4 regions of the Paenibacillus sp. SORGH_AS_0306 genome follow, and region 3 is predicted to be linked to each of the others. Evidence: predicted binding sites of a transcription regulator. Region 3 holds the regulator's gene; each other region holds the start of a gene.
The links. The regulator Rex, encoded in region 3, represses fermentation and respiration genes when NADH is low (regulators of the CRP and FNR family bind a similar motif). The targets are predictions, from matches to a motif close to TTGTGAAATATTTCACAA.
Positions count from the first base shown of each region.

Region 1: the regulator Rex is predicted to act here: its motif matches at 2,775-2,792, upstream of QE450_RS17375 (TorD/DmsD family molecular chaperone).
Region 2: the regulator Rex is predicted to act here: its motif matches at 1,844-1,861, upstream of pflB (formate C-acetyltransferase).
Region 4: the regulator Rex is predicted to act here: its motif matches at 3,410-3,427, upstream of qoxA (cytochrome aa3 quinol oxidase subunit II).

Region 1 covers NZ_JAUTBP010000001.1:3,937,395-3,943,798, reverse strand. Annotated here, with positions in the region: gene QE450_RS17390 (glutamine--tRNA ligase/YqeY domain fusion protein) at 1-477, shown strand, start outside; gene QE450_RS17385 (MFS transporter) at 612-1,817, opposite strand; gene mobA (molybdenum cofactor guanylyltransferase) at 1,921-2,568, shown strand; gene QE450_RS17375 (TorD/DmsD family molecular chaperone) at 2,806-3,477, shown strand; gene QE450_RS17370 (hypothetical protein) at 3,618-3,818, shown strand; gene QE450_RS17365 (1-phosphofructokinase family hexose kinase) at 3,824-4,765, opposite strand; gene QE450_RS17360 (DMT family transporter) at 4,780-5,094, opposite strand; gene QE450_RS17355 (DMT family transporter) at 5,094-5,459, opposite strand; gene QE450_RS17350 (TetR/AcrR family transcriptional regulator) at 5,501-6,097, opposite strand; gene cls (cardiolipin synthase) at 6,275-6,404, shown strand, end outside.
Region 2 covers NZ_JAUTBP010000001.1:2,700,880-2,707,283, forward strand. Annotated here, with positions in the region: gene pflB (formate C-acetyltransferase) at 1-1,826, opposite strand, end outside; gene adhE (bifunctional acetaldehyde-CoA/alcohol dehydrogenase) at 2,516-5,128, opposite strand; gene QE450_RS11730 (Crp/Fnr family transcriptional regulator) at 5,460-6,182, shown strand; gene QE450_RS11735 (winged helix-turn-helix transcriptional regulator) at 6,295-6,404, opposite strand, start outside.
Region 3 covers NZ_JAUTBP010000001.1:2,535,005-2,541,408, forward strand. Annotated here, with positions in the region: gene QE450_RS10930 (cell wall elongation regulator TseB-like domain-containing protein) at 1-334, opposite strand, end outside; gene QE450_RS10935 (amidohydrolase) at 365-1,672, opposite strand; gene QE450_RS10940 (redox-sensing transcriptional repressor Rex) at 1,665-2,312, opposite strand; gene dinG (ATP-dependent DNA helicase DinG) at 2,309-5,203, opposite strand; gene QE450_RS10950 (hypothetical protein) at 5,285-5,497, shown strand; gene panD (aspartate 1-decarboxylase) at 5,896-6,279, opposite strand; gene panC (pantoate--beta-alanine ligase) at 6,272-6,404, opposite strand, start outside.
Region 4 covers NZ_JAUTBP010000001.1:3,616,757-3,623,160, reverse strand. Annotated here, with positions in the region: gene QE450_RS15915 (ABC transporter substrate-binding protein) at 1-145, shown strand, start outside; gene QE450_RS15910 (glycoside hydrolase family 95 protein) at 247-2,664, shown strand; gene QE450_RS15905 (hypothetical protein) at 3,029-3,298, shown strand; gene qoxA (cytochrome aa3 quinol oxidase subunit II) at 3,585-4,616, shown strand; gene QE450_RS15895 (cbb3-type cytochrome c oxidase subunit I) at 4,685-6,404, shown strand, end outside.

The sequences.
Region 1 (6,404 bases), 1.4 Mb from region 3:
GGCAATGAAGTTCGTTTAAAACATGCTTACTTTATCAAATGTAACGATGTGATCAAAGATGAAGAAGGCAATGTAACAGAAATTCATTGTACGTATGATGTAGAAACGAAAAGCGGTAGCGGATTTACAGGACGTAAAGTCAAAGGAACGATTCACTGGGTTGAAGCAAGCCAAGCCGTTCCAGCGGAATTCCGTCTGTACGAGCCATTGATTACAGCTGAAGAAGCAGATGCAGAATTAACCGATGAGAACGAAGAGACTGCTGAAAAAACGTTTTTGGATTATTTGAATCCAAAATCACTTGAAGTGGTACATGGATTTGTAGAGCCTGGCTTGAAAGATTCAAAAGGCTATGATCGTTACCAATTTTTCCGTCATGGTTATTTCAGTGCTGATCCGAAATATACAATGCCAGGTGATCCGGTATTTAACCTTGTTGTATCCATGAAGAGTTCATTCAAATTACCAAAAGCGTAAAATTATATCCCTTTTTACCAGATAAAACATGAACAACTATGATCAAAAAACCGCCTGTTCTCTATACGTGAGAAGGGCGGTTTTTATTTGAGCTATTATCAGACTATATAACTCATTCAAGTCTACCGAATGTATTAATACTGCTCGTCCTCTTCTTCCATCCGATATTGTGTGCGCTTCACATTCAGCCACATCGATGCAAATCCTATCGCTCCAACAAAAGAAAGAGCAACACCGGCTAGATACATCTGTTCTGACCCGAAATTTTGAAATAACCATCCGCCTAGAAAACCAGCGATTACACCGGAGACTCCGCTCCATGTCATCGTATAGATCGCTTGTCCGGAACTGCGGAATGCTTTGGGGACAAACATCATGGTAAGCTGTGTACCGACATAGAAATAACCACCGAATGTAACCGCATGAAGCAATTGAATAGCGATAATTTCCCAGGGGCTGGTCGCTTCAGCCATCAAAAACCAGCGTAACGTGAACAGTAGACTGACAATCGCTAACCAACCGATCATAAAAGAAATATTACGTTTCAAATACCGATCAAATAACAAAAACAAAGCCGCTTCAAAAATAGAAGAAGCAAATACCGCCCAGCCGACCATCGATTTGGTTCCGCCCAGTTCAACAATATATAACGATACAAATGTACTGTTCATCGCATTGGGGATCGCAACCAGAATACCAAAGACAATAAAGCCGACAAAATATAAATTGCCGAGTAATTTCTTCATCGCATAGCGGTTCATCGTTGCTGATCCACCGGGTAATTTGGTCTGTGGTGGTAATAGCAAAATGATACCGATTGCAATAAGAAGCAATACTGTAAATACCGTACCGATTTGAGAGACTCCTAATCGATCGATAACAGGCCCTGCGGCAACAGCAGTTAACGCCCATCCTAGTGAACCGTATAGACGAAACCCACCGAACTTTTTGGGTGTACCATCAATATAACTAAGAATAAGTGTATTGCTTTGTGCCAACATCGGTGTCTGGAAAAAGAAAAATACCGTCATCACAATATAGATAATCGTATAATTGTGCACATGAAAAACAAGCTGAACCATTAGCAACGTACCCAGCATCATAATCAGCAACACAAATCGTACATTTTGTAGACGATCACTATAAAATCCCCAAAATGGGTTAGCAAGCAATGAGATTAGCGGGCCGATAGCCATTAGAGCACCAATCTCACTCTGGCTCATCCCGATATCTTGCAGGTATAATTGAAAAAAGCTTGTGAAAATAACCAGTGTTCCATATATAAAAAAGGTAAACCATCGCAATGGTGTAAAAGTAGTGTTGTTTATATTCGGATGCAAAGCCAGCCAATCCTTTCATCAGACATTTCATTCACTGTAGCATGTGTTGAAAAGGGATACAAACCAATTTTGTTTATTTTTGGAGTAGAAAGGATAATTGATCATGCGATCCTCTTTGAATTATACAGGTATTATTTTAGCAGGCGGTCAATCTAGCCGTATGGGTCAGAATAAAGCGTTATTAACTATTGCTGATCATACCATTATTGAACGTGTAGCCAAAGCGTTACAGCCAGTAGTCTCTTCATTATGGATTGCAGGTAATCATACGGCGGATTATTCATTTTTGAATATCCGTAGTGTGCCTGATCGTTTTCCCGGACAAGGTCCGCTTGCCGGTCTACATGCAGCACTATCACAGATTAGAAGCGAGTGGTATGTAGTCAGTGCTTGTGATTTACCTTTTGCCAGTACTGTATTGATGCAACACCTTATAGAACATACCGATATCAAAGGGATACAAGCGATTATTCCGATGCAAGCCGGGCGTATTCACCCCTTATATGCTGTCTATCATCATAGTGTATTGCCGTCACTACAACTAGCGTTAGAACATAACCAATTACGTGTACGAGATTGGTTAGATCAGCAACAGGTACACTACGTAGCGATCGAATCATTATACCAGACACAGAGCAAGTTACAGTCTTCTTTTCAAAGTATATCGGAGTATAGCTTATATAATATGAATGATCCACAGTCGTATGAGCAGGTTTTGCGTATTTTGAAGCAATATCCTTCTTTATTGTAGCCAGTCTGTGGCATAAGTCCTTTTGAAAGCGTGACAAACATGACTATTTTATGAACGTATGCGTAATTTACCCCTAATTCGTAGAAAATAGAGTACAATGAAGACATAACATAAAGTCAAGTGATGAACTACAACGTATACGTTTACTAACGATCAAACCTATATATTGCTTCAAACCTTTGATGTCGGAATTCAATTATTTAAATATGTGAATATTATCACAAGGAGTGATGTAAGATGACTATGTATACAGAACTGGAAACGCATCAATCTCGCCAAGAATGGTTGTACAGTCGTGTAATGACGTATCGTCTGCTTAGTGAAATGTTAGAGCGCAAACCCACATTGTCCAAGTTGATCGAATGGAAAAAAGAAGCTTCCAAAATCAACCGTCTATTTACCAATAACTATGCTTTGCTGAATACGCTAGAAAATACGATGTTAAACGATATTATGCAATATGCTCGTCAAGAATGTGCAGAATATAGCCAGTTGTTCGAGCAAGATCAACAGGTCAGTTATCCACCTCAAGCGTCGTATTATGTGACAAATGAGCAAGGACGTACTGCTTATGAGGCTGTAGTTAATGCAGTATATGCACGTGCAGGGATTGCTTTCAAAAAAATGGATCACGAAACAGATGATCATATCGGTATTGAGTTAGAATTTATGGCATTATTAGCTGAGCGTTCTGCGGAGACAGATATGCATTCATCTAACCGTAAAATGATTGCTCAAATGCAGATTGAATTTTTGGAACATTATTTAATTCCATGGGTTCCTTCATTCTGTGCTGAACTTGGTAAAACGACATGCAGTCCATTGTATCGTGAATGGGCTCAGATGTTACCGACATATTTGCAAAATGATTTGCAAGAACTTCAAAAGATTGTTACTCGCTTAACGTAAAGAGTATTCCCTATTTCATGAAGATTATTATCTGAAATAGGGAATTTTTTTATCTTATACAGAAATAAGTAATTTTTTTCCAATTAGATGTGTCAAATGAGTTGCTGTGGTCTAATGATTGATAAGGGAGGTTTACTGCCTTGAATAAATATCATTGCCTCAAACAATGTATTGTCGTAAAAGCAGTAGACAGAAAAGCGGAATTTCCATCGCTCGATTGGGCGCGTCAGTATGCGTTAAAAGAATTAGTGCCACAAGAAATTAATTTTGTGGTAAGCGATGGGGATACAGGTCATATTTATATGGATGTTCGATTTGGTTCGCACACCAAAATCCCCTGAGTGTATTATGACTCAGGGGTTATTTTTATGTGCTGAAGGATATATTGTACGTCTTGTAGATCTACTTTGCCAGCGATCGGTTGAAGGGCACATGCACTTCCGCAAGCAGCGCCATATCGAAGCATCTCAGCCAGTTCTGCTCCGCGATAAGCGGCTGTTACCATACCTGCTGCCATCGCATCTCCACTACCAAGCGCGCTCACAATATCAAGCTGTGGCACATGCAGTCGATAACGTGCAGAGCCTTGAGCAGCTATCGCGCCATGTTTGCCTAAAGAGATCGTAGCCATTTGTACCCCATGATCCAGCATAGCGGTTAATACATCGTCTAAGGTCTGGTCAGAATAGTGATCAGCCGTAGGAATGCCCGCCCATGCGCAAGCTTCATCTTCATTAGGCTTCACCAGATCAGGAGAAGCTTGTAAGCCGTAACGTAATGCTTCTCCACTTGCATCTAGTGCTGTTTGGGCACCCTGTGCTTTGGCGATCTGAATCAGTGTAGCATACAGATCAGCAGGGCAACCTTCAGGAATACTACCGGAAAATAATACCCATGCTGACGTACGGGCTGCTTTTTCAATCTGCTGTTCCAAAAGGATCAAAGATTCAGGGGTGACATACGAAGAAGCTTGCTCGATCAATTCTGTCTGTGTACCTTGTTGTTGATCCAGTACAGTGATCGCCAGCCTTGTCTCGCCTTGGACTTCGATAAATTCACAGCGTACGCCTTCTTGTTGCAACAGAAATTGCATTTTCTGTCCATTGTAGCCTGCCACAAACCCTGTCGCTGTCACGGATTCACCAAGAGTATGAATCACACGTGCAGCATTGATCCCTTTGCCACCAGGAACAGTAATCCCCGGTAAGCGGTGCACCTGATCCATATGAAAAGCAGGAGCACGATAAATAATATCTAGTGCTGTATTTAACGTAACTGTTGTAATCAAATACGATTCACCTCTTACGCAATCAATTTAAGTCCTATCGCTGACGCAATAATCATCGCGATAAATAAAATCCGCAGTCCACTTTTGGCTTCGCCGTACATCAACATGCCGACTAATGTACCGCCGACTGTACCGATTCCTGTCCAGATCGCATAAGCTGTTCCCATCGGAATACCGTTCATAGCAATCGTTAGACAAGAGAAGCTACCTGCAAATGTCAAAATCATTAAAAGATAATTGAGCAAAGACTTATGACGAACAATACGATTCATCATAATTACACCAACCACTTCAAATCCACCAGCCACTACCAATGCGATCCAAGACATTATGCTTCACCTGCTTTCACTGTAGCAGAGTGAGCTTCTTCTTTGGCACCATTATCAGTGACTAATTTCAATCCAGCGACACCGATCATCAATACAAGAATCAAGATCACTTTGAGCCAGTGGAAAGGTTCACCGAAAATAATCATTTCAGCAGCGACTGTTCCAGCTGTACCAATTCCAGTAAAGACGGCATAGACTGTACCGACAGGTAAGCGAGTAGAGGCTTTGATAATAAGATAAAAGCTGATCGCTATACCTACAGCGGTAAGTAGCCATTCCAAGGGAGTTGCAGCGTGTTTTAGTCCGGATACCCAGACCACTTCGATACATCCTCCTATTAATACGTATAACCAATTGCGATTCATAATTATTCCAATCTCCTTTGTTGCTCGTTAAGCAATTTCAATTAAGTCGTTGTTGCCGTTAGCGTAATCCCGCGCCAGTAAATAGGGAAAATTACATTTAACCGTTGCACCGATCGAGAAGGTTCACTGTACAACATATCGATCATCACTCCATCGACTACAGTCATATATCCTTTGGCAGCTTCGGTTGTAGATACTACTAATTGCAGATGATGTTGATCTACGTGCACATCCAATAATCGCAACAGCCTTGCTTCCAAATCATCAATTAGCGCATACACTAGAGGGATAATTTCTTTTTCGGAAGCCGAATGTGGAAAAAAACACATCCGCATGACGAATTTGATCATCGCATCATCTGAATACTGTTGTTGCAAAAAGGCGATCAATTGATACAACCGATCTTGTAACGGGATATCAACATGATGAATCATATAACGAATAATTCGTCGCTTAAATTCACGAAAAGTCTGACGAAGTACATTCAAAAACAAATCTTCTTTGCTTTTAAAATGAGCATAGATCGAAGGTTTTTTGATCCCTGCTTCACTAGCGATATCAGCCAAAGAAGTGCCTTCATATCCATGTTGTGCAAACTGAGAAAGAGCTATCGTTAATAACTGTGGCTTTGTCGTCATACAGACACCTTCCTAACGGTCGTTAGGTAATATTATTATCTTTTAAATAATGTTTGTCAAGAAAGATGAATAAAGTGTAATTCCTGGCAAAGCAAGATATAGTTATAACGAAGTTATGCGACATACTGTGGTGAAGTTACGTACATACTTTGAAGAGAAAGACAGGAGTTGATGATATTGCGTAAAAGTGTGCTAGGGGTACTGATTATCATTATGTTATTTGGTCTGTATTATGTAGGGTTTGATCTACTGGGCCCAACAACAGGTACGATCATTAGTATATTTTCCACACTCAGTGTTATATCGA
Region 2 (6,404 bases), 170 kb from region 3:
GAAGTGATTGTTAGTACTGATTGTGTTGGTGTTGCACCACGGTATGCTTTGTTTTTGCGAATCATACCCATAAATGTTTCTACCAATTCAACAGCAATTTGATCGACTTTATCATCGTTATTACCATAGCAAGGATATTCGCCTTCAATTTTGAAGTCTACAGCAATACCACGTTCGTCACGGATAGGTGTTACTTTTGCATATTTGATAGCGCTCAATGAGTCAGCTGCTACAGATAGACCAGCAATACCACAAGCCATTGTACGTAAGATATCACGATCATGTAATGCCATTTCGATACGTTCGTAGCTATATTTGTCATGCATGTAATGGATAACGTTCAATGTGTTCATGTACAATTTGCCTAACCATTCCATCATTGCTTTGAAGCGTTTCATGACTTCGTCATATTCAAGCACTTCAGAAGTGATTGCAGGATATTCAGGTCCTACTTGAACGCCTGATTTCTCGTCACGTCCACCGTTAATTGCATATAATAATGCTTTGGCAAGGTTAGCACGAGCACCGAAGAACTGCATTTGTTTACCGATACGCATAGCGGATACACAGCAAGCAATACCGTAATCATCGCCATAGATCGGACGCATAAGATCATCGTTTTCGTATTGGATAGAACTTGTTTCGATTGAAACTTTAGCACAGAATTTTTTGAAAGCTTCTGGCAATTGTTCTGACCACAATACAGTCAAGTTAGGTTCTGGTGCAGGTCCCAAGTTGTATAATGTGTGCAAGAAACGGAAACTGTTTTTAGTTACTAATGTTTTGCCGTCTACAGCCATACCACCGATAGATTCTGTAACCCAAGTAGGGTCACCACTGAACAATTCGTTGTAGTCTGGAGTACGCAAGAATTTAACGATACGCAATTTCATAACGAAATGGTCAACTAGTTCTTGAGCTTGTTGTTCTGTTAATGTGCCTTCTTTTACATCACGTTCGATATAAATATCAAGGAAAGAAGATACACGTCCTAGAGACATCGCTGCACCATTTTGTTCTTTGATTGCTGCAAGGTAACCGAAGTATACCCATTGGAACGCTTCTTTAGCTGTTTGTGCAGGTTTGGAAATATCGAAGCCATGCATTTCAGCCATTTTTTTCAATTCGCCTAGAGCACGAATTTGTTCAGATACTTCTTCACGAAGACGAATAACTTCTTCATCAATTACGTCAACTTCCATGTCATTCAAATCTTGTTTTCTTTCATTGATCAAGAAGTCTACACCGTATAATGCTACACGGCGATAGTCACCGATAATACGTCCACGACCGTAAGCATCTGGCAAGCCTGTAATGATACCTGCTTTACGTGCTGCTCTCATATCGGAAGTGTAAGCATCGAATACACCCTGGTTATGCGTTTTACGAATATTAGTGAAGATATCAATGATTTGTTCTGGTACTTCAAAGCCATACGCTTTACAAGCATCGATCATCATTTTGATACCACCGAACGGTTGAAGCGAGCGACGGAAAGGAGCATCTGTTTGAACACCGACGATTTGTTCTTTGTCTTTGTCCAAGTATCCAGGACCATGTGAAGTGATAGTAGAAGGTGTTGCAGCATCTACATCCCATACTCCGCCACGTTCGATCTCTTCTTTAGATAGTTTAGAAATAATATCCCATAAGTCTTTTGTATTTGAAGTAGGGCCAGCTAGGAATGTTTCGTTTCCTTGATATGCGCTAATGTTTTGCTCAATAAAATCACGAGTATCTACATGTTTTGCCCATTTACCTGATTTGAAATTGCGCCATGCATCTTTTTTTAAATTATCCTGTACATTTCTTTCGATAACTGACATTGATAATCCCTCCATTATTGTGAATAAAATCACAAAAGCGTTTAAGCTAATGCTTGTCTCGCCTGTACGATACCGGAAGCTGTTATTTTCTCCCTCCGGCTATGTCTTTATTATGATGTAATTCATAAGCAGAGTATGTGACATTTATCACAAAATCGCATTTTTATTATGATTTTTATCACATTCTGTATCTATAACAGTTTTTAAAAATAACTATTACAGATATTCAGAAATCCTTTTACAGCATAAGCAAGCAACTAATTATGCTGTAAACACAGTAATATCAATCTACTAATACAAAAATATACATAAGATTTTGCAACAAATAACTGTAGCATAATACCGGAATATACGACTTCTAACAACGAAATATATCACACTATTTCTGTATTATTCTATCTACGCACTATAGAATAATGTTGGACATTGCATCACTCCTCTCTACGAATAAAAGAACGACTCTCATTAGTTCTGCTCATATCGCAAACTAGGAGATCGTTCTTTTGTTATGAGGTGAATTTCCATATTTGCTTTATTTTTTATTTTCAATAGCATATCTTGAGAGCCTATTTTTAGAGATACCATTTAAATAAGAAGAAAAAAAGGATCATCTCCAACGACTCTGCTATAAAAGCATTTGTGGAGTGATCCTTTTTTCAATCTACATGATTACTATTTCAAAAGTATACTTATTCAAATCTACCGTAGAATGCGTTACGGTATACATCAGCTAGTTCAGTCACTAAAGGTAATTTAGGATTCGCTGTTGTACATTGATCTTCAAATGCACGGTCAGCAAGGTAATCGACACGAGATTCAAAGTCTTTTGCATCAAAGCCCAAAGCTTCAAATGTTTCTGGAATACCTAATTTACGGTTCAAGTCACGGATAGCATTGATCAAGCTGTTTACGCCCTCTTCAGTTGTACGTGCTGGCAATCCTAGGATGCGTGCAATTTCAGCATAACGTTCGTGAGCGATAAAGTGAGAATATTTAGGGAACGATGCGAATTTAGTTGGTTTTTTCGCATTGTAGCGGATAACGTGTGGCAACAAGATCGCATTGGTACGACCATGTGCTGTATGGTATTGTCCACCCCATTTGTGTGCCAAGCTATGGTTAATACCTAAGAATGCATTCGCAAATGCCATACCTGCAATCGTAGAAGCATTATGCATTTTTTCACGAGCCAGTTTGTCGCCTGTTAGAGCAGACTGTTCTAGATATTGGAATACCAGTTGAATCGCTTTGATTGCTAGTCCATCGGTAAAGTCACTTGCCATTACAGATACATAAGCTTCAATCGCATGAGTCAATACGTCCATACCTGTATCAGCTACAGCTACGCGAGGTAAAGAGTATACAAATTCAGGATCGATAATCGCTACGTCTGGTGTTAACTCATAATCAGCCAAAGGATATTTAGTGTTACCTTTTTCTTTATCTGTAATAACTGCGAACGATGTTACTTCAGAACCTGTACCCGAAGTTGTAGGAATAGCTACGAATTGTGCTTTTTGTCCCAAATGTGGGTATTTGTAAATCCGTTTGCGGATATCCATGAATTTTTGTTTTAAGTTATCAAATTCAGTATCAGGGTATTCGTAGAACATCCACATGCCTTTAGCAGCATCCATAGGTGATCCACCACCAAGAGCGATAATGCAGTCAGGTTGGAAACGTTCCATCATTTGACGACCACGTTCAACTGTAGCTGTAGATGGATCTGGTTCTACATCAGAGAACACTTCAACAACTACTGGAGTCTGACGTTGACGCAAGTAATGTTGTACTTTTTCTACATAACCAAGTTGTACCATCATCGCATCTGTTACGATCACAACACGGCTAATATCAGGCATTTTAGCAAGGTATTGAGTTGCACCTTTTTCAAAATAAACTTTAGAAGGTATTTTGAACCATTGCATATTCACAGTACGACGAGCCACCCTTTTCACATTAATCAGATTCACTGCACTTACATTAGAAGAAGTAGAGTTACGACCATAAGATCCACAGCCTAGTGTTAGAGATGGTAAGTTAGTGTTGTAAAGGTCACCGATAGCTCCGTGTGTAGAAGGAGAGTTCACGATAATACGTCCAGTTTGTAGACGGTTAGCGAATTTTTGAATAACTTCATCATTATTAGAATGGATAGCTGAAGAGTGACCCATACCGCCAAATTCTACGATTTGTGCAGCACGTTCAATCCCTTGATCCGCATTTTTAACTCTATAGCAAGCCAACACAGGGCTTAATTTTTCAGCAGATAATGGGAATTTCGTACCGACACCTTCCAGTTCAGCAACCAATATTTTGGTGTCTGCTGGAACAGTAATTCCACAAAGTTCAGCAATTTTTACAGCAGATTGTCCTACAATAGAAGGATTCACTGCACATTTATCTGTATTCATTGCACCGTTTGTTAATTTGCCTGCTTCTTCTTTTGTTACAAAGTAGCAACCGTTATCGATCATTAATTTTTTCACTTTTTCATAGACAGGTTCTTCAATAACTACAGCCTGTTCAGAAGCACAGATCATACCATTATCAAACGATTTGGAAAGAATTAAGTCATTAACAGCTTGTTGTAGATCAGCACTTTTCTCGATAAAAGCAGGAACGTTACCAGGACCTACGCCAAGTGCAGGTTTACCACAGCTATATGCTGCTTTAACCATTGCGCCACCACCAGTAGCTAAGATCATGGCTACATCAGGATGGTTCATCAAAGCGTTTGTTTTGTCCATTGAAGGCGCATCAATCCACTGGATACAATCTGCAGGTGCACCATGTTTTACAGCTGCTTCAAGCAAAATGCGAGCTGCTTCTTTACTACAATTCTGTGCAGATGGATGGAAGCCGAAAATGATAGGGTTACGTGTTTTAATTGAAATTAATGATTTGAACATCGTTGTTGATGTTGGATTCGTTACAGGTGTAATCCCCATAATGATTCCGACAGGTTCAGCGATTTTTTGGAAGCTTTCATAATCATTGTCTTCAATAACACCGACTGTTTTATCATTTTTGATGCTGTGGTATATATATTCAGTAGCAAACATGTTTTTGATAATTTTATCTTCATATACACCTCTACCTGTTTCTTCAACAGCCAGTTTAGCAAGATACATATGTTGATCCAGACCAGCTAACGCCATTGCTTGTACGATGTTATCAATTTGTTCTTGATTCATATTCATAAATGCAGCGTGCGCTTTGTTAGCTTTATCAATTAATTTTTGAATTTCTTCCTGTGCACTCAATTCCACGTTGCGACTAGCATCATTTTTTACAGCCATTTCTCTCATCCTCCTCAGAATGTGTATTGCTTTTGTCTACGCACTGATCATAGCATAGAGACATAAATCATAATGTGATATTTTTCACAATCAATTTTTATTTTTTAAATTTATTCTATTTCATTTTTTCCTTTTGCATTTTAATATAAAAAGATGTATGATAATAGTGAAATTAATCACAAAGTACGAAGAAGCTTTTCTTCATTTGTAAGTCATCATTATTACTATATAATGTAGAATTTAACTAATCATTTAATTTCCAATTTTTTTCCTAAAATGTTATGCATTATGATTAATTTCACGTATAATTGAAATAAAGGGGCGAATAATAATGAACAAGTCTTTAGAAGAAACTCAACCACGTCATAATACAGCATGCTTTTCGGAAATTAATCAGGAACGATTACTTAACCATTCTACAGAACGTAGTATCGCAGCAGGATCTCATTTATTCTGGGAAGGCGATTTATCCGATAAATTATATTTCCTTAAAAGTGGACGCGTTAAATTAACGAAATCAACCGATGAAGGTAAAGAATTGATTCTATATATGTATCAAGCAGGAGATATGATCGGTCAAGCTGACCCATTCTCTGGTACACGCCTTGGATTTACAGCAGAAGCAATAGAAGATACAGAAGTTGCTGTGATCGAACATAAAGAATTAGAATTAATGATCTGTCAGTATTGCGACTTTGCAATCGACTTTATGAAATGGATGGGAACGCATCACCGTCTGACTCAGACTAAAGTGCGCGACTTGATGTTATATGGTAAACCAGGTGCACTCTGCTCTACATTGATTCGTTTAAGCAATACGTATGGTGAAGATTACAATGATCAAGGTTCTATTTTGATTAACAAAAAAATCACGCATACAGACTTATCGAATATGATTGGTGCTACTCGTGAAAGTGTAAACCGGATGCTTAGCGATCTACGTAAAAAAGAAAGTATCGAATATGAACACGGTATGATCATTATCCATGATCTTGAAGCTTTACAAGAAGTATGTCACTGTGAATTATGCCCTAAAGAAATATGCAGAATCTAATGAATATTCAGTATCTTCTATACACTTACCTGTTTAGACAACTAAAGATACCAAAAAAGCTTTCCGTGTGTTACTCATAGCGGAAAGCTTTTTTTGATTCATTCATAGCGTACTATTCTACCCAATGCTCTGCCCAGTTCTGAATCTGCTCCATAACCGGCTTAAGTGCACGACCTTTGTCTGTTAACTCATATTCGATTCGAACAGGAGTCTCTGGATATA
Region 3 (6,404 bases):
AGGATACTGTACCTGCTGTTTTCTCAACATGCACTGCATTAGCTCCTTCTGCTACCGAACCGTCTATATTAAATTTGACCCAGACCATTAGATCTTCTTGTGCTGTATTTTTACCTTCTACGACCCAATACGTTGAACTATCTGTCCAGACGGAATTAAACGTACGCGTCACAGATACAATATCTGCTTTTTCCTGTGCGCTATTAATAGCCAGTTGTTCTTTACTCCATGGCTTTGCCATTACATGCACATAAAATTGATTTACACCTAATATCAGCAATCCTACTACAACGATAATGATTGCAATCCACTTGCCACTTCCCAAATTTCGCAAAACACGCCATCCTTTCCTGTCGACTTCCAGTTAGCGTTTAAGCAAACCTTCAAAAGCACTTTGGGCTTCATGACGAATTTTTTCTTCATCCAATGTTAATGATATACCGTCTTTGATCAATTGCTTACCGTCTACCCATACATGCAATACATCTTTAGCAGATGCAGAATAGATCGTATGTGAAATAAAATCAGTACGTGGTAAAAAATGCGGTTGATCTACATTAAGTGCTGTAATATCAGCTTTCATTCCTACAGCGAATGTACCTACATCATTCAAAAATACAGATCTTGCACCGTATTCAGTACCCATTTTCAATGCTTCTAATGCAGGCACAGCTGTTGGATCGCCGGATACTCCTTTATGAATAAGAGCAGCCAAACGCATTTCTTCAAACATATCTAGATTGTTATTACTTGCAGGGCCATCTGTTCCCAAAGACACAACAACGCCTGCACGCAACAGATCCGGTACACGCGCTACACCACTTGCTAATTTGAGGTTACTGCCCGGGTTATGAGAGATCGCTACTTTATTCTCAGCAAGTACTTCGATCTCTTCATCATTCAAATGAACAGCATGAGCTAACAATGCTGGACGAGTGAAAAATCCTAATTTCTCCAAATGAGCTACAGGACGTAGTCCATAATCTGTAACGTTTAATTGAACTTCTGCTAGTGTCTCAGACATATGTGTATGCAGCGGCAAATCCAAATCATGAGCTGCTTGTACAAATTGTTCGATGTATGCAGGTGGACAAGTATACGGTGCATGTGGAGACATCATCGTTGTAATACGTCCATTCGCTTGACCATGCCAATCACGTGCAAAGTCGATTGATTGTTTTAGCTTTTGCTTTTGTTCTTCTTCTGAACACAAGCCGATTACACCACGCATCAATACTGCACGCATACCCGATTGTTCTACCACTTCGGCTACACGTTCTGAGCGATCATACATATCGAGGAATGTAGTTGTACCGCCTTTTAACATTTCTAATACAGACAGAGCAGTTCCCCAGTATACATCGTCACTTGTAAATTTCGCTTCCATCGGCCACATTTTTTCTTGTAACCATACTTGTAGAGCAAGATCATCTCCATATCCACGTAACAACGACATCGCTGCATGACCATGACTGTTGACTAGACCCGGAATAAAAAACAAATGATTGCCATCTACTACGGTTGTGTCTTCTTCGATCACAGGTTCTTCTTCTCCAAGATACGTAATCCATCCATCTTCAATCACCATATGTCCAAAAAGCATTGATTTCTCTTCGCTCATTACAGCAAACATACCGTTTTTGATGACCCATTTGTTCGAGGTGTTATTCATTAGTTTCATGTTCCTTTCCATCTTCCAGATAATAGGCAAGGCTTAATAAATCCGTTGTAAAATCAGCAGTATGCACACGAATATGCGGTGGAGCTTTCAAAATAATCGGTGCAAAGTTCAAAATAGCCTCAACCCCTGCTTCAATTAACTGATCCGCTACACGCTGTGCTTCAACATTAGGCACTGTAACAATTCCGATACGAATACTTCTCGCTTTGACTGTAATTCCAAGTTCATCAATAGGCTGTACGACTAATGTATTGATTAAAGAGCCTACTTTCGAATCATTAGAATCAAACACAGCTACGATTTTCATTGTTTCTTTTAGATACATATTATAGTTAGAAAGGGCATGCCCTAGATTACCAGCGCCTACAAGTGCCACATTGATTTGTTGATCTAATTTTAAAATATGACGTATTTTCTCAATCAAATACGATACATCATAACCGATCCCTTTACGTCCAAAATCTCCAAAATAAGCTAAATCTTTGCGAATTTGTGCTGGATTCAAGTCTAGTTTTTGTCCCAGTTCTTGCGAAGACACTGTAGGAACTTCACGTGTGTGAAGTTCGTTCAGATATCTAAGGTATACAGGTAGTCTTCGCACGACTGCTTCTGATATTTTGTCGGATTTCATGCTTGCTCCCCCTCTTGATTTACAGTTTCCTTTTCAGGTTCGGCCTGGCTAAGCCATTCTGTAATACGGGGTACCATCTGCTCTGTCGGCATATGTTCCATTTTGGGACCGGGCAATGAATATAGAAAATGCTTGCCATAATAGGACTCGATCACACGAGTGTCATAGACAATAACGATTCCCCGATCACTAGATGTCCGTACTAATCTACCAAAACCTTGTTTGAAACGGATAACTGCTTGCGGTACAGATAATTTCATAAATGGATTTTTCTTTTCTTTTTTCAGCCGTTCACTTTTGGCTTCAAGCAGTGGATGATTAGGCGGTTGAAAAGGTAAACGTACGATCGCCAGACAGGTTAACGCTTCGCCTGGAATATCGACCCCTTCCCAGAAGCTACTTGTACCCAGCAACACCGAAGCGGAACGCTCTTGGAATCTTCGAGTGAGCTTGGTACGACTTCCTCCATCGACCCCTTGTCCAAATACTGCAATATCGCTATGTGATAACTTCTCTTTCAATGGCTCATACACCTGCTTGAGCATCCGATAAGAGGTAAATAACACCATCATTCGTCCATTGGTCGCTTTGGCAGTCTCCGCTAATGAGTTCGCTAACGTATCTACAAAGAACGCATCACCAACACTGCCTTTGACACTTGGAAAATCTCGCGGAATTAACAACAGCGATTGCTCACGATAATTGAAAGGTGAAGATAACTGTTCGGTCATCAATCGACCTTCTTTTTCCGCCTCTACAAGCCCTAACTGTTCAATCATATATTGGAATTTCTTTTCTATTGATAATGTCGCTGATGTCAAAATAATACTTTTCTTTTTATCAAAAAAGTACTCTTTCAATTGCTTGCTCACATCAACCGGTACAGCATACATCTGTAAAGACTTGCTACGGTAATTCCCATTAGCTTCATACCAGTAGACCGTATCTGTACTTTCCAGCTTCACAAATTGACGCAGATCATCTCGTACCACTGTTAAGTCTTTGAATAGACCTGATACGTCTGTTACCAGACTATCTGTGCCTAACTGCTCATCGCTGTCTTTGATCTGATTCATCACTTGCTCGCCTTTACGAATCAACTGGCTCAGTCCGATATGAATCTGATTCTCAAGCTCTGTAATCACATTCCATTCGGTCGGTTGCTTGTCTGGTAAAAGACGAAGTGTAAACTGCCCGGCTTCACCAGGAGCGGCATCACTACGCTGAGGTAACAAAGCAAATAGTAACTCGCTCAATTTATCCCAGTTTTCTTTGACATCTACAATTTCAGGATATAGATTATCAATCGCTATCGCCCAATCCATACCACGTTCATTGCCAGAAGAGCCTAATTGTTGACGCAAAATCGCTAACTGACCATTTTTGCTGTCTTTGAACAATCGTAACAGTGGATGAACCAATGTGAAATATTTCATATGCATACCCAAGTGCTTGCCTGCGACATCTTCTAGATGATGTGCTTCATCAATAACCAAGCGATCATAAGCAGGTAACAATTGATGTCCTGCTTTGACATCGGTAAATAATTTCGAGTGATTGGTAATGACTACATCTGCTGTACCTGCTTCATGCTTCGCACGATGGTAAAAACATTTGCGGAACCATGGACATGCACGACCCAGACAAGAATCGGTATCACTGGCTACCGTTTCCCAGAAGTCAGCACCACGATTACCCATATTGAGTTCTTCATCATCGCCAGTTTCTGTCGCATTTAACCAGACAATCATTTGAGCTGCAATCAATACATCTTCTTTAGGGCTTTGAAATTCTTTTGTATTTATTTTATGCTCAAATTTGCGCAGACACAAATAATGCTGGCGTCCTTTGAATACGGCAGCACGAAATGCAAATGGAACAACTTGAGTCAATAATGGAATATCGCGTTCTCGCAACTGTTCTTGCAAGTTAATCGTATGCGTACTTACCATGACACGATCGTTTTCTTTGACACTATGATAAATCGAAGGTAATAAGTATCCTAGCGATTTGCCTGTTCCTGTTCCTGCTTCGATCAATAGATGCTTATCATCGGTCATCGCTTTGATCACTTCTTCAAACATACGATTCTGCGGTTCCCGTTCTTCATAGTTAGGAAGCAGATTACGTAAGTTTTGTTTCACTTGATCTAAAAATTCATCAAATGAAACATCTGCAAGTGGCATATTACCTCGCTCTTCATGAGCCGGCAAAATTTCATTCCAATCGCCTACTTTTAACGCCAATTGACGGAAAAAGCGATGTTCGTCCAAATCTTGAATCGGCTGTGCTTCTTTCTCCATCCGCACGCCATCAAAATACCAACCCAGATCACTATCCTGATTATCAAATAATTCAGATAAACGCTGGACTGTAATTAATGGTAGATCATTTAACTCTTCCAAGCACTTTAGAAATACATGAGCGGTCGCTAACGCATCACTATCTGCTTGATGAGGACGATCATGGACGAATCCCAAGTCTCTGCTCACCATGCTTAACTGGTAGCTCGATAGATTCGGGAAAAAGATACGTAACAGATCCATCGTATCCAGCACTCGACCTGTAAATGCCAAATATCCGGTCTGATCTAAAGCACGTTGCAAAAATCCTAAATCAAAACCGACATTGTGCCCGACAAGCACAGCATCTTCTAATAGAGGAATCATCTCCAAGATAACATCGTCTAACTCTGGAGCATTCTCTACATCTTCATTTTTAATTCCTGTTAAACCTTCTATAAAAGGAGGAATCGGCACTCCCGGCTTCACCATAGAAGAATATACAGTGGAAATACTTAAATCATGATCTATAATGGCAAGCCCAACTTGAATAATATCATCGGTGGACTGAGTACCTGTGGTCTCAAAATCCAGTACGGCAAATTTCATGGATGTCTAAATCCTCTCCTTGCTGTCGTCTCAACCTGATGTCGAAATGTTCACCTATCAGCATACCAGAAGAAGACCGTTTTGAAAATCAAAGGGTGGGGAGTTATTCAAATTTTAGCTTTTCGTGGGGTGGCGCTGCGAGGAGAAAATCGTTATTGTCGTCGCTTGTTGCAAATCAATCCTTTGAATGACTGCTTTACAGGCAGGATTCGTTTACAAAGGCGAGCGCTTCGCTCTTTCAGAACGATTTTCTCGTCTCCGCTGGTGCAAGTGGATAAGCATAATGTTGAATAACCATTTAGAAAGTAGCAGGAAAAATATGCAGGAACTAATCTATTCTCTAAATAAAAAGAGGATCTAGTCATATATATACTAGATCCTTTTCTTTATCCCTGTTATATAACTAATAGACAATGTCTAAAAATCCTTCAATCTATAAAATGTTCTCCTGCCAAGAATGCTCCGGCAAGCCAACCTGAATAAAATCTTTGGATAGGGTAGTAGATATCTCCTCTAGCGAAGGGAATGGAAATTGTTCTGAAAGAGCGAAGCGATCGCCTTTTTACTATAATCCCTACCGCTATGCGGTATATTCAAGGGATTCTAGTAAACCAGCGACGACAAGAACAATTCCATTCCCGAAGCGAGGTACCTACCAACACTACCAACCCACTTTTATTCAACCCTCATTCTCACATAATGGTTGCGTGTACTTCTTTATGAGCTTCCATAACAGGTTTGTTTGTTTCATCTACAAATACAACCGTTGGGCGGTGAGTCGCTAATTCTTCAGAACTCATCATCGCATACGAGATAATAATTACAGTGTCTCCCGGCTGTACTAGGCGTGCTGCTGCTCCGTTCAAGCACACTACACCACTACCACGTTCACCAACGATAACATACGTTTCTAAGCGAGCACCGTTGTTGTTATTAACGATTTGTACTTTTTCATTTTCAAGCAAATCCGCTGCATCCATCAAATCTTCATCTATCGTAATACTACCTACATAATTTAGATTAGCTTCAGTTACAGTAGCGCGGTGAATCTTGGATTTCATCATCGTTCTATACATGTAAGGCAACACCTTTCGTTTCCAAAATAACATTATCAATCAGACGCGTACGTCCAAATTTCACAGCCAGTGCAATAATCACTTCATGATCCAATGTAGCTAAAACGGTATCTTCTGCTAATGAT
Region 4 (6,404 bases), 1.1 Mb from region 3:
AGCTTCTCCAGAAGAATTTGATGGCATTTACGATGAAATGGTTGCTGAGTTAAGTACAGAACCAATGAAAAAAATGGAAGCATCGTATACACAAATGATCAAAGATACCGTTGAATTGTGGAGCAAACCTGTCACTGCAAAATAAACATCTTAGATAATTGCAAAAGCTGTGATACAGCGCAAAGAGGGGCTTCGGATTAACGAAGCCCCTTTATGTATGAATTTCAATCAGGAGGTCATATACCGATGGATCAAAATAAGCAGTCGTTATGGAAACTATGGTACAACCAACCTGCACAACTCTGGGAAGAAGCGTTACCGATAGGGAATGGTCGTCTAGGAGGCATGGTATTTGGTGGTATACAGCAGGATCGTATTCAATTGAATGAAGATACATTATGGTCAGGGAAACCACGTGAGACAGTCAATCCTAGCAGTCTAGCTGAGTTATCTCATGTTCGAGAACTTATTTTTGATAACCAATTAGAAGAAGCACAATCGATTATTAACACCAGCATGTTAGGGCACGATACCGAAGGTTATCAACCTGTAGGCGACCTGTGGGTCGATATACAATACCCTGCGACTGAACCTGTAATTACAGATTATCATCGTGAGTTACTGGTAGATCAAGCGCTCACCCGTACATCATGGCAAGCAGATGGACATCGTATTGAAAAAGAAGTATTTGTAAGTCATCCGCATCAAGTGATGGTCTATCGGTTACGTAGTGATGGTCAGCAACCTCTGAATATTCGTGTACGGCTAGATAGTGTACAACCGCATCAACAGTATGCTCAAGATCATGAATTATCGTTAGCTGGCTATTGCTTGCCAAGTATCGAAGACTATCGCCAGATAGAACCACCTTACGCGTATGATGCACAATCAGAGCAAGGTATTCAATTTCATGTAGGCGTCAAAGTGTATGTAGATCAAGGATATATTCAAGCAGAAGATCAGCACTTATCTATTCAAGAAGCACATGAAATTATGATTGTATTATCAGTCGTTACTAATTTTGAAGGATACGATCAAGTCCCGGGAAGTAGCGGACGTGTATTAGCAGAAGAATGTGTAGCTATTCTCAATCAAGCGGGAAGTATCAGATACCAGTCATTGTTAGAACAACATCTAGCAGATTATAGTAGTCTGTTTAATCGGGTAGAGCTTCAATTAGAAGATGAACAACAGCTGTTAGCATCCGATAAAAGTATAAATGACCAAGAATTACCAACCGATCAGCGACTGCAACAATATCAACAGCATCGTCATGATCCAGATTTAGAAGCGTTATATTTTCATTATGGAAGATATTTGTTAATCTCCTCGTCCAGACCTGGAAGTGAGCCAGCTAATCTACAAGGGATATGGAATGAACATGTACAAGCTCCGTGGAATAGTGATTACACCACGAATATCAATACACAGATGAATTACTGGCCTGCTGAAGTGTGTCAGCTTTCTGAATGTCATCAACCGTTATTTCGTATGATAGAAGATCTGAGTGTAAGTGGTCAGGAAGCGGCGAAAGTTCATTATGGAGCCAAAGGGTGGACGACCCATCATAATAGTGATCTCTGGCGCTTGGCTGTTCCGACTCAAGGTGATGCAAGCTGGGCATTCTGGCCTCTCGGTGGAATCTGGTTATGTGCGCATCTGTGGGAGCATTATGAATATCATCGTGATCTAGACTTTTTACGGGAAACGGCTTATCCGATTTTGAAAGAAGCTGCTAGGTTTGCACTGGATTGGTTGGTTGAAGATCGTGAAGGCTATTTGGTTACTGTTCCTTCGACTTCACCTGAAAATAAATTTCTAACCGCTTCTGGAGAAGTATGTAGTACATCAGCAGCATCTACGATGGATATGACATTGATCCGCGAATTATTAGATCACTGTATCACCAGCACAACATTGCTTGAAGTCGATCAAGATTGGGCAACTGAGCTACAAGACACTTATAAGCGCTTATATCCTTTTCATATTGGTCGTCATGGTCAATTACAAGAATGGTACCGGGATTATGAAGAGCATGAACCAGGGCATCGTCATGTGTCTCATTTGTATGGTCTGTATCCCGGGCATGAGATTAATCGTTATCAGACACCTGAGCTAGTAGAAGCTGCTCGTATCTCACTAGAACGACGTATTCAGCATGGCGGAGGACATACCGGATGGAGCTGTGCTTGGCTTATTAATCTGTATGCTCGTTTGTTGGATGGAGAGACTGCACATGAATTTGTAACTACGTTATTATCGCGTTCTACATATCCGAATCTGTTTGATGCTCATCCTCCATTTCAGATTGATGGTAATTTTGGTGGAACCGCAGGTATTGCTGAAATGTTGCTTCAAAGCCATTTACAAGAACTACATCTACTGCCTGCGTTGCCAGAAGTATGGAATAAAGGATTTGTGAAAGGGCTACGGGCACGTGGTGGATATACAGTAGATATGCACTGGCAACAAGCACAACTGGTAGAAGTGACAGTAGAATCGCAGTTTCATGGAACCTGTCGCTTAGTGAGTTCTATTGCTCTGCAATTGGAAGATCCATTAACAGCTTCTACATTGACTGAACCTGATGAGCAACAAACTGATTTTGTGCTGGAGTTTACTGCGGAAGCGGGAAGAAGTTATACATTACATGCAAAGGTCTAAAATTCGGATCTAATCATACAGTTAATCTACGAATATTTTGACGAGAAGTAATGAAAAAATATTTTTTCTTCTATATATAAATATATTCTTATCAAATATGTAACTATGAATATATTAATAGGGAGATGAACAAAGGCGATATTTTCTGTATTATACAGAGAATGTCGCCTTTTTGACCATGAAATACATACCATTTGACAATAATTTGTAATAAATAATATAGAAATAAGAAGAATATAATTAAATAACGAATCAAAAGGGGCAAATTGTGGTAATAGAGACTATAACAATAGAAACGTAATTTTTAAAGTGCTCCTAGTTTGGAGTAGCAATGGATACTAACATAAGAGGGGAGTGCTTAATTATGGCGACAAATACAAAAGGCCGTTCAAATTCACCCGGAAAAAATGCACGCGGATTAACTCGTTTGCTAACAATTATAGGTTGGATTGCTTTTGTTGTTGGTGTAGTAACGATTATTTTGAATATCCAACCATTTAATGATAACAACGCTGGATTGATGATGGGTATCGGATGTGTAGTAGGAAGTGTATTTATTTACTTTATTGGTAAATCGATCGGTTCTATGCAAGTTCGTAATGAAGAAGGAAAAGAAAGTATCAATGATGATTAAAAAATGAGATTTACGATAAAATAAATCCTTTTTAATTAAATACATGCTCCTTTAAGAATTAATTCTTAAAGGGGCTTTTTTACGGAATCACAATATGATAATATATAAATAATGTGAAAAGATTCACGATAACCTGTTAATAAATTGACAGATTTGTTAACAAGTCAAAAAAATGTGGAATTTACACCTTCTATGGATACGCAAATAGCACACTTAGTGTTAACATAGAAATGTGTGGTTTCAATATTATGAACGTCTTAAACGTTATGTGAGAAAGGGGATTAAGATGAACAAAAAACCGGGTTCTCGTCTTATGATGTGGGTTATGATTATTGTGTCGGTTCTGTCACTCGCTTTGACGGTATGGGCACTTTATGCAGGTAGCCACAATTACTTTGTTCTCGATCCGAAAGGACCTATTGCCGCAGGACAAAGAGATCTAATCGTGATTTCCACGATTCTAACTGCCATTGTTATTGTTCCGGTAACAATACTCACTTTTGTTATAGTGTGGAGATACCGTGACAAACCAGGTAGAAAAGCAAAATATGATCCGGATTTCAACCACAGCACCAAGCTTGAAACCATCTGGTGGGGGATTCCAATCATCGTTATTGCTGTACTTGGTATTGTAACTGTGCGTTACACTTATGCATTAGAGCCTTCTGTAGCGATTCAATCACAGAAGGAACCTATTACAATCCAAGTTGCTTCTATGGACTGGAAATGGTTATTTATGTACCCGGGCGAAGGTATTGCTTCTGTGAACTCTATTACGATTCCAGAAGATACACCTGTACGATTTGAACTGACTTCTGATGCTCCGATGAACTCTTTCTGGGTGCCAGAACTTGGTGGACAAATTTATACGATGTCGGGTATGGCTATGACATTGTATCTACAAGCTGATCATCAGGGAACATTCTTTGGATCAGGTGCTAACTTCAGTGGTGAGCATTTTTCCCAAATGAGATTCGATGTGAATGCTGTATCTGACGAGCAATATCAGACTTGGGTCAACAAAGTTAAAACCGAGTCTAAACCTATGAGTATGGAAACATACCAGTCGCTAACGGTTCCTGGAACTGCTGACAAACAAACGTTTTCTGCATTCCCGGAAGGTCTATTCCAACAACTTGTTACCAAATACTTGCCAGGCGGTTTAGCAGGCGGTAAAGATCGTGCTACTCACACCACTCCTTCTACTCAGATTGATGAGAAACAAAGTGAAGAAGGACAAAGTGATATGGGAACAGGCGATCACGATGGCATGGAAATGAATGATCAAGAAAGCACAGACACGAATACTAGCAATTAAGTTCAGATTTATTTGAAGTTAGTTGTACCGTAGCGTGTGACATAAAAGACAGGGAAAGGAGCTCCCCGATGCTCGAGAAAATTAAAGATTTTGCATCTGACTTTTTCGTCACCGGCGACCCACTAATTTACGGTGCAGATGTATCTATCGGACTTGCGATGATTGCTATCGTTGTGGGACTCACCTATTTCAAAAAATGGGGCTGGTTGTGGCGTAATTATTTAACAACAGTTGACCACAAAAAAATCGGTATCATGTATATTCTTGCTTCGATTTTGATGTTGTTCCGTGGCGGCGTGGATGCCATTATGATGCGTACTCAACTCGCATTCCCAAATCTCGAATTTTTACATCCTGAACATTATAATCAGGTATTTACGACGCATGGCGTAGTTATGATCCTGTTTATGGCGATGCCATTTATGTTCGGACTCTTTAATATCGTTGTTCCTCTTCAATTGGGAGCACGCGATGTAGCTTATCCATTCTTGAACGCATTAAGTTTCTGGTTGTTCTTCTTGGGTGCGATGCTATTTAACTTATCTTTCGTTATCGGTGGTTCACCGGATGCAGGATGGTTGAGTTATCCACCACTATCAGAACTCCAATTTAATCCAGGACCTGGACAGAACTTCTACATCTGGGGTATTCAGATCTCAGGTATTGGTTCACTTGCAACGGGTATTAACTTCTTGGTAACGATTATCAAAATGCGTGCACCAGGCATGACATTTATGAAAATGCCTATGTTTACATGGTCTGTATTCGCAACATGTATCATTATCATTTTCGCTTTCCCAATTTTGACAGTTACACTAGCACTATTGTTTATCGATAGGTTTGCGGGAGCTCACTTCTTTACACTCGATGGTGGCGGTAACCCGATGATGTATATCAACTTGATCTGGATGTGGGGTCACCCTGAGGTATACATTGTTATATTACCGGCGTTCGGTATTTTCTCCGAAATCGTCAGCGTATTCTCACGTAAAAAGCTATTTGGTTACACATCCATGGTATTCGCCATGTTGATTATTGCATTCGTATCGTTCTTTACCTGGGCGCATCACTTCTTCACGATGGGTTCTGGCGCAGATGTTAATGCGTTCTTCGCATTATCAACGATGCTGATTGCAATTCCTACAGGGGTTAAAATCTTTAACTGGTTGTTTACGATGTATCGTGGTCGAATTCGCTTCGATCTGCCGATGCTCTGGACGATCGGATTTATCCCATGTTTTATTATCGGTGGTATGACAGGGGTTCTATTGTCTGTTGCTCCTGCTGACTTCCAGTATCATAACAGTTACTTCCTAATTGCTCACTTCCACCAAGTTCTTATCGGTGGTGTAGTATTCGGTTATTTCGCTGGTATGTACTACTGGTGGCCAAAAATGTTCGGTTTCAAACTGAACGAAACATTAGGTAGATGGGCATTCTGGTTCTGGAACATTGGTTTCTATGTATGTTTCATGCCTCAATACCTGCTTGGTCTAATGGGTATGACTCGTCGTATCAGTACATTTGATTGGGACACTGGCTGGGGTCCATTAAACGTTGTATCCACAATGGGTGCATACTTGATGGGTGTAGCGTTCTTGTTCCAAGTTCTTCAAATTGCTTATAGTATCAAAAATCGTGAAGTCGATACGACTGGCGATATCTGGGACGCTCATACTTTGGAATGGAGTATTCCTTCTCCTGCACCAGAGTATAACTTTGCAGTGGTTCCAGTTGTGGATAGTAGAGATCCGCTATGGGTTGAGAAACAGCGTCGTGCGGCTGGTA